DNA from 2 places in the Streptomyces sp. NPDC104202 genome. Region 2 is predicted to be linked to the other one. Evidence: predicted binding sites of a transcription regulator. Region 2 holds the regulator's gene; the other holds the start of a gene.
The links. Region 2 encodes HrcA, which represses chaperone genes, less so after heat shock. Its sites were predicted from a motif close to TTNGCACTCNGNNNNNCNGAGTGCNAA; they were not measured.
Positions count from the first base shown of each region.

Region 1: a site for HrcA is predicted at 1,930-1,956, ahead of groES (co-chaperone GroES). Genes of this name have one in related genera too.

Region 1 covers NZ_JBVJMN010000009.1:63,191-67,542, reverse strand. Annotated here, with positions in the region: gene ACZ60W_RS08760 (THUMP-like domain-containing protein) at 1-520, opposite strand, end outside; gene ACZ60W_RS08755 (polysaccharide deacetylase family protein) at 651-1,568, shown strand; gene ACZ60W_RS08750 (hypothetical protein) at 1,565-1,909, shown strand; gene groES (co-chaperone GroES) at 2,056-2,364, shown strand; gene groL (chaperonin GroEL) at 2,474-4,102, shown strand; gene ACZ60W_RS08735 (ester cyclase) at 4,188-4,352, opposite strand, start outside.
Region 2 covers NZ_JBVJMN010000036.1:36,614-40,965, reverse strand. Annotated here, with positions in the region: gene hemW (radical SAM family heme chaperone HemW) at 1-86, shown strand, start outside; gene ACZ60W_RS22675 (DUF3097 domain-containing protein) at 559-1,365, opposite strand; gene ACZ60W_RS22670 (MBL fold metallo-hydrolase) at 1,376-2,104, opposite strand; gene hrcA (heat-inducible transcriptional repressor HrcA) at 2,252-3,271, shown strand; gene dnaJ (molecular chaperone DnaJ) at 3,272-4,352, shown strand, end outside.

The DNA of each region.
Region 1 (4,352 bases), on a different contig from region 2:
GATCGACGAAGACCGCGTCGTAGCGGCTGGTGTCGATCTCGGTCACGTCCGCGCAGCGGACCTCGATCAGCTCCGCGAGGCCGAGCGCCTCGGCGTTGGCGCGCGCCGTCTCGGCGGTCAGCGGGTCGCGGTCGACCGCCAGGACGGAGATCCCGGCGCGGGCGAGCGCGATCGCGTCGCCGCCGATCCCGGAGCAGAGGTCCGCGACGCTGCCGACGCCGAGCTCCTTCAGCCGGGCCGCCCGGTGGGCGCCGACGGAGGCGCGGGTCGACTGTTCGACGCCGTTCGGCGTGAAGTACATGCGGTAGGCGTCCTCGGCGCCGAACTTCGCCACCGCCCGCTGCCGCAGCCGCGCCTGGCCGATCGCCGCCGTCACGAGCTCGGCGGGGTGATCGCGGCGCAGCCGGGAGACCACCGCCAGCTCCTGGGCGGGGTCGTGGTCGCGCAGGACGGTCAGGAGCGTCTGGCCCTCGGGGCCGAGCAGGGAGGCGAAGGAGGCGAGGTCGGTCACCCGTCCCATTGTGGGCCCTGCGCCGCTGTGGGCCGCCCGGGGGACGGCGGGGCCGTACGGCGGTGTCGCGCGGGGTGGAGGGGGTCCCGCGCTGACAGGATGCGGCGCCATGCAGCTCGTACGACAAAAGGAACAAATGATGGCAATCGGCGTGCCCCCTTCCCGTCCTCGGGCCCTCGGGGCCGCCCTCCTCGTCGCCGCCCTCGCCGCGACGGCCACGGCCTGCTCCGGCGCCGCCGAACCGGACCGGGGCGCCCCCGCCCCCGCCGCCGGACAGCAGGCCCCCGCCGCCCAGGGCGCCTCCGGAGCGCTCAACGCCCAGCTGGAGAAGGTCCGCAAGCAGCGCGCCGCCCGCGCGCTCGCCGCGAAGAAGTGGGGGCTCACCCTGACCCCCCTGGAGGCGCCCGCCCCGCCCGCCGTCAAGCCGAGGATCACCACCCGCAAGGGCTTCGAGACCGACGGCGAGGGCCTCCCGCCCGTCTTCACCACCGTCCCGACCAAGCAGAAGGTCGTCTTCCTCACCATCGACGACGGCGCGGAGAAGGATCCCGCCCTGCTGCGGATGATGGACGAACTGCGGATCCCCTACAGCGCCTTCCTCAGCGACTACGTCGTCAGCGACGACTACGGCTACTTCGCGAAGATGCAGAAGTCCGGGGTCTCCCTGCACAACCACACGCTGAACCACCGCTACCTGCCCGGCCTCTCCTACGCCCGGCAGAAGCGCGAGATCTGCGGCATGCAGGAGGTCATCGAGAAGAAGTTCGGCAAGCGGCCGCCGCTCTTCCGCCCGCCCTACGGCAACTACAACGAGGACACCCTGCGCGCGGCCGCGTCCTGCGGCGTCAAGGCCGTCCCGCTCTGGGCCGCGGAGGCCTTCCCCGACCACATGGAGTGGCGCGAGTGGGACCGCGACCTGCACCCCGGCGACATCGTGCTCACCCACTTCCGCGGCAAGGGGGACTGGAAGGGCTCCATGCCGGACATGATCCGACGGGTGATGAACGTGATCACCTCCAAGGGGTACGCCGTGGCGAAGCTGGAGGACTACGTGTGAGGACCCGGGCGCGGCGGTGGACCGCCGCTCTCGCCGTGACCGGCGCGCTCCTCGCCCTGCCGGCCTGCGCCTCCTCGGTCGACCCGATCGAGCGGCTCGGCCGGAAGGCGGCGGAGCGGGTCGGCCCCCGGCCCGCGCCGGCCGGGGAGGCCGTACGCGCCCGCCCGGCGCGCCGGGCCGGACAGGCGCGGGACGTGCGCCGGGTCCGGGAAGGGGCGCCGTCCGGCGCCCCGCGGGGGGCCGGCGCCCAGGGGTGCGAGGGCCGCGCGCACGACCTGCCGGAACGCCGTCCGGTCACGCCACGGAGCGATGAATTGGCACTCCGCTTGACCGAGTGCTAATCGCGGTCATAGTCTCGGCCCTGGCACTCCCCACTGGAGAGTGCCAACACAGCGACAGGCAGGTCCGGCACCCGCGACGACGGATCGACCTGGTCGCCACCTCAGACAGTTAGCCCCGTGAGATCTCCGAAGGGGGAGGTCGGATCGTGACGACCACCAGCTCCAAGGTTGCCATCAAGCCGCTCGAGGACCGCATTGTGGTCCAGCCGCTCGACGCCGAGCAGACCACCGCCTCTGGCCTGGTCATTCCGGACACCGCCAAGGAGAAGCCCCAGGAGGGCGTCGTCCTGGCCGTGGGCCCGGGCCGCTTCGAGAACGGCGAGCGTCTGCCGCTCGACGTCAAGACCGGCGACATCGTGCTGTACAGCAAGTACGGCGGCACCGAGGTGAAGTACAACGGCGAGGAGTACCTCGTCCTCTCGGCTCGCGACGTGCTCGCGATCGTCGAGAAGTAATTCACCGAAGTACCTGAAGCAGATGCTTTGAGCTGCGCCCCGAGGCCCCTTCCAGGCGCCCCGGGGCGCAGTTCGTTCCACCCGAATCCGAGAGGGCTGAACCGCTCCCATGGCGAAGATCCTGAAGTTCGACGAGGACGCCCGTCGCGCCCTTGAGCGCGGCGTCAACAAGCTTGCCGACACGGTCAAGGTGACGATCGGCCCCAAGGGCCGCAACGTCGTCATCGACAAGAAGTTCGGCGCCCCCACCATCACCAACGACGGTGTCACGATCGCCCGCGAGGTCGAGATCGAGGACCCGTACGAGAACCTCGGCGCCCAGCTGGTGAAGGAGGTGGCGACCAAGACCAACGACATCGCGGGTGACGGCACCACCACCGCCACCGTGCTCGCCCAGGCCCTGGTCCGCGAGGGTCTGCGCAACGTCGCCGCCGGCGCCTCCCCGGCCGCCCTGAAGAAGGGCATCGACGCCGCCGTCAAGGCCGTCTCCGACGAGCTGCTCGCCACCGCGCGCCCGATCGAGGACAAGTCCGACATCGCCGCCGTCGCCGCGCTCTCCGCGCAGGACCAGCAGGTCGGCGAGCTCATCGCCGAGGCCATGGACAAGGTCGGCAAGGACGGTGTCATCACCGTCGAGGAGTCCAACACCTTCGGCCTGGAGCTCGACTTCACCGAGGGCATGGCCTTCGACAAGGGCTACCTGTCCCCGTACATGGTGACCGACCAGGAGCGTATGGAGGCCGTCCTCGACGACCCGTACATCCTGATCAACCAGGGCAAGATCTCCTCGATCCAGGACCTGCTGCCCATCCTGGAGAAGGTCATCCAGGCCGGCGCCAGCAAGCCGCTCCTGATCATCGCCGAGGACGTCGAGGGCGAGGCCCTGTCGACCCTGGTCGTGAACAAGATCCGCGGCACCTTCAACGCGGTGGCCGTCAAGGCCCCCGGCTTCGGCGACCGCCGCAAGGCGATGCTCGGCGACATGGCCACCCTCACCGGTGCCACCGTCATCGCCGAGGAGGTCGGCCTCAAGCTCGACCAGGCCGGCCTGGACGTGCTCGGCACCGCCCGCCGCGTCACCATCACCAAGGACGACACCACCATCGTCGACGGTGGCGGCAACTCCGAGGACGTGCAGGGCCGCGTCAACCAGATCAAGGCCGAGATCGAGTCCACCGACTCCGACTGGGACCGCGAGAAGCTCCAGGAGCGCCTCGCGAAGCTCGCCGGCGGCGTGTGCGTGATCAAGGTCGGCGCCGCCACCGAGGTGGAGCTCAAGGAGAAGAAGCACCGTCTGGAGGACGCCATCTCCGCGACCCGCGCCGCGGTCGAGGAGGGCATCGTCTCCGGTGGTGGCTCCGCCCTGGTCCACGCCGTCAAGGTCCTGGAGGGCAACCTCGACAAGACCGGCGACGAGGCCACGGGTGTCGCGGTCGTCCGCCGCGCCGCCGTCGAGCCGCTGCGCTGGATCGCCGAGAACGCCGGCCTCGAGGGCTACGTCATCACCTCCAAGGTGGCGGAGCTCGACAAGGGCCAGGGCTTCAACGCCGCGACCGGCGAGTACGGCGACCTGGTGAAGGCCGGCGTCATCGACCCGGTCAAGGTGACGCGCTCCGCCCTGGAGAACGCCGCCTCCATCGCCTCCCTCCTGCTCACCACCGAGACCCTCGTGGTGGAGAAGAAGGAAGAGGAGCCGGCGGACGCGGGCCACGGCCACGGCCACGGTCACTCCCACTGAGCCACCCGGCCCACAGCAGACACCGAGGCCCGGTGCCCCCGTCGCGGGGGCACCGGGCCTCGGTGCGTCCTCCGGGGCGCGCCGCCTAACCCTCGACGGCGCCGAGCTGCCCCATCAGACCCAGCAGGTCGTACTGCCACCAGCCCTCGACGATCTTCCCGTCGTCCCGGAACCGGTGGACGACCGTCCCGGTCATCGTCACCTCCATGCCGGTCGGCTGGAGACCCATGAAGTCCCCGGTGTGGCTGCC
Region 2 (4,352 bases):
AGGAGGCGTTCGGGGAGGGGCGGGCGGTGCTGACGCTTCGCGGGCGGCTGCTCGCCGACGCCGTCGTCCGCGACCTGGTCGACTGACCCTCCCGGGCGGTGCCTGCGGCTGCCTCTCCCGGCCGGTGCCTGCGGCTGCGGGGCCGGACCCGCCTCGTCGTGGACAGCGTTCCGCCGGGCCCGCGGCGTCCCCGGGACGGGGCCGGTGCCACGACCGTTGTGGGCCATCGTTCCGCTGGGGCGCAACGGGTGGGCACGACGGAACGGCGCCCCGTGCCGGGCCGGGGCTTTCGGGCCTGAACCCGCACCCGTTGTGCACCGCCTTGTGGGTGCGGGCCTGGGTGCGAGGGGGCGGAGGCGCCGCCCAGGGCGCCGTCCCGTGTGCCCACCCGTCCCGCCCAGCGGGACGATCGCCCACACGGAGGCGCGCCGCCCAGGCCCGGCGCGGGCGCTTGCCGTGGGGTGGGTGGACCATGGCCCCCGGCCGTCACGGTGGCGGCTTGGACCGACGCCGGGAGGGGCCGACCGGCCGCGGCCCGTGTGGGGGTGGGAGGTGGGGCTACGGGGCGGTGACGAAGTCGATGAGGTGTTCCACGGGGGCGAGGAGGGTGGGTTCGAGGTCCTTGTAGGAGTGGACGCGGCGGAGGATGGCCTGCCAGACGGCGCCGGTGTTGTCGGAGGGCCAGCCGAGGGCGCGGCAGGCCCCGGTCTTCCAGTCCTGGCCGCGGGGGACGGAGGGCCAGGCGGGGATGCCGAGGGAGGAGGGCTTCACGGCCTCCCAGACGTCGATGTAGGGGTGGCCGACGACGAGGACGTCGGGGGAGGCCACCTGGGCGGCGATGCGGGACTCCTTGGAGCCGGGGACCAGGTGGTCGACGAGGACGCCGAGGCGGGCGTCGGGGCCGGGGCCGAAGGCGGCGACGAGGTCGGGGAGGTGGTCGACGCCCTCCAGGTACTCGACGACGACGCCCTCGATCCGCAGGTCATCGCCCCAGACGCGTTCGACGAGCTCGGCGTCGTGGCGGCCCTCGACGTAGATCCGGCCGGCGCGGGCGACGCGCGCGCGGGCGCCGGGGACGGCGACGGAGCCGGAGGCCGTACGGGTGGGGCGGGCCGGGGCGGCGGCGGAGGGGCGGACCAGGGTGACGACGCGGCCCTCCAGGAGGAATCCGCGCGGTTCGAGGGGGAAGACCCGGTGCTTGCCGAAGCGGTCCTCCAGGGTGACCGTGCCGGCCTCGCAGCGGATGACCGCCCCACAGAAGCCGGTGACGACCTCCTCGACGACGAGGTCGGGGTCGGCCGGGATCTCGGGGACGGCCTTCGGCTTCTTCCAGGAGGGCGTCAGGTCCGGGTCGTAGCTCCGCATTCGGGCGACGTTATGACACCTCGAAGCGGTGTGCCAGTTCCTCCCGCTGGCGTCGCACGAACGCGGCGTCGACCACCGCGCCGTGGCCGGGGACGTACACCGCGTCGGGGCCGCCGAGGCGGAGCAGCCGGTCGAGGGCGTCCGGCCAGCGGGAGGGGATGGCGTCCGGGCCGGCCTGGGGTTCGCCCGACTCCTCGACCAGGTCGCCGCAGAAGACGACCTCGCGGTCGCCGGGGACGCAGAGGGCGAGGTCGTGGCCGGTGTGGCCGGGGCCGACGTTGGCGAGGAGGACCTGGCGGCCGCCCAGGTCGAGCGTCCACTCGCCGGAGACGACGTGCCGGGGCACCACGAGGACGTCCACCGCCTCGGCGGCGGCCGCCGCGTCGAGTCCCTGCTCCACGGCGTCGCCGCGCAGCGCCTCGCGCTCCCGCTCCCGGGCGAGGAGGTCGTCCGAGCCGACCGCGCCGAAGACCTCGGCGCCGGCGAAGGCGGCCGTGCCGAGCACGTGGTCGAAGTGCGGATGGCTCAGTGCGATGTGTGTCACTCTCCGCCCGCCCGTGAGGTCCGCGACCTGGCCGCGCAGCTCCGCGCCCTCCGCGAGCGAGGAGCCGGTGTCGTACAGCAACACCCCCTGTTCTCCCAGGACCAGTCCGACCGTGGCGTCCCAGCCGGGCAGCCGGCGCCGGCCCACCCCGTCCGCGAGACGCTGCCATCCGTGCGCTTCCCAATCCACGTCCATGCGGCGACGCTAGCCGGTGGGGGCGCCGCCTCCTTGCCAGGAGCGATGCCCGCCGCCGTACACTGACCGGGGATCGCTGGCACTCGGACCGGGTGAGTGCCAAAAGCGGAGCAACCGGAATGACGACGACAGCTGGAGGTGCGCACGATGCTCAGCGAACGCAGACTCGAGGTGCTGCGCGCCATCGTCCAGGACTACGTCGGGACGGAGGAGCCCGTCGGCTCCAAGGCGCTCACCGAGCGGCACAAGCTCGGCGTCTCGCCCGCCACCGTGCGCAACGACATGGCGGTCCTGGAGGAGGAGGGCTACATCGCCCAGCCTCACACCAGCGCGGGCCGCATCCCGACCGACAAGGGCTACCGGCTCTTCGTCGACCGGCTGGCCGGCGTCAAGCCGCTGTCGACGCCCGAGCGGCGCGCCATCCACAACTTCCTCGACGGCGCGGTCGACCTGGACGACGTCGTCGGGCGCACCGTCCGGCTGCTCGCCCAGCTGACGCGTCAGGTCGCGGTCGTCCAGTACCCCTCGCTGACGCGTTCGACGGTCCGGCACGTGGAGCTGCTCTCGCTGGCGCCCGCCCGCCTGATGCTGGTGCTCATCACGGACACCGGCCGGGTGGAGCAGCGGGTCGTGGACTGCCCGGCGCCGTTCGGCGAGACCTCGCTGGCCGACCTGCGGGCGCGGTTGAACAGCAGGGTCGTCGGGCGCCGGTTCGCGGACGTGCCGCAACTGGTGCAGGACCTTCCCGAGTCCTTCGAGGAGATCGAGGACCGCGCCACGGTGTCCACCGTGCTCGCGACCCTCCTGGAGACCCTCGTCGAGGAGCACGAAGAGCGGCTCATGATCGGCGGCACCGCCAATCTGACCCGCTTCGGACACGATTTCCCCCTGATGATCAGGCCCGTCCTGGAAGCCCTGGAGGAGCAGGTCGTGCTCCTCAAGCTGCTCGGCGAGGCCAAGGAATCGGGCATGACCGTACGCATCGGGCACGAGAACGCCCACGAGGGGCTGAGCTCCACGTCCGTCGTCTCGGTCGGCTACGGTTCGGGCGGCGAGGCAGTCGCCAAACTCGGCGTGGTCGGACCGACCCGCATGGACTACCCCGGAACGATGGGAGCGGTACGCGCAGTGGCACGTTACGTCGGACAGATCCTGGCGGAGTCGTAAGTGGCCACGGACTACTACGCCGTACTCGGCGTGCGCCGCGACGCGTCCCAGGACGAGATCAAGAAGGCCTTCCGGAGGCTCGCGCGCGAGCTGCACCCGGACGTCAATCCCGATCCGAAGACGCAGGAACGCTTCAAGGAGATCAACGCCGCCTACGAGGTCCTGTCGGACCCGCAGAAGAAGCAGGTCTACGACCTGGGCGGCGACCCCCTGTCGGCCTCCGGCGGGGGCGGCGCGGGCGGCTTCGGCGCCGGTGGCTTCGGCAACTTCTCCGACATCATGGACGCCTTCTTCGGCACGGCCTCGCAGCGCGGACCGCGCTCGCGGACCCGCCGGGGCCAGGACGCCATGATCCGTCTGGAGATCGACCTCAACGAGGCGGCCTTCGGCACCACCAAGGACATCCAGGTCGACACGGCGGTCGTCTGCACGACCTGCTCGGGCGAGGGCGCCGCTCCCGGCACCTCCGCGCAGACCTGTGACATGTGCCGCGGCCGCGGCGAGGTCTCGCAGGTCACCCGGTCCTTCCTGGGCCAGGTCATGACCTCGCGTCCCTGCCCGCAGTGCCAGGGCTTCGGCACGGTCGTCCCGACGCCGTGCCCCGAGTGCGCGGGCGACGGCCGGGTCCGGTCCCGCCGGACCCTCACGGTCAAGATCCCGGCCGGCGTCGACAACGGCACCCGCATCCAGCTGGCGGGCGAGGGCGAGGTCGGCCCCGGCGGCGGCCCCGCCGGCGACCTGTACGTCGAGATCCACGAGACGCCGCACGACACGTTCCAGCGGCGCGGCGACGACCTGCACTGCACGGTCACGATCCCGATGACGGCGGCCGCGCTCGGCACCAAGGTGCAGCTGCAGACCCTGGACGGCCTGGAGGAGATCGACATCCGGCCGGGCACGCAGTCCGGCCAGTCGATCCCGCTGCACGGGCGGGGCGTCACGCACCTGCGGGGCAACGGCCGGGGCGACCTGATCGTGCACGTCGAGGTGCAGACTCCGGGCAAGCTCGACGCGGAGCAGGAGCGGCTGCTGCGCGAACTGGCCAAGCTGCGCGGCGAGGAGCGGCCCACGGGCCAGTTCC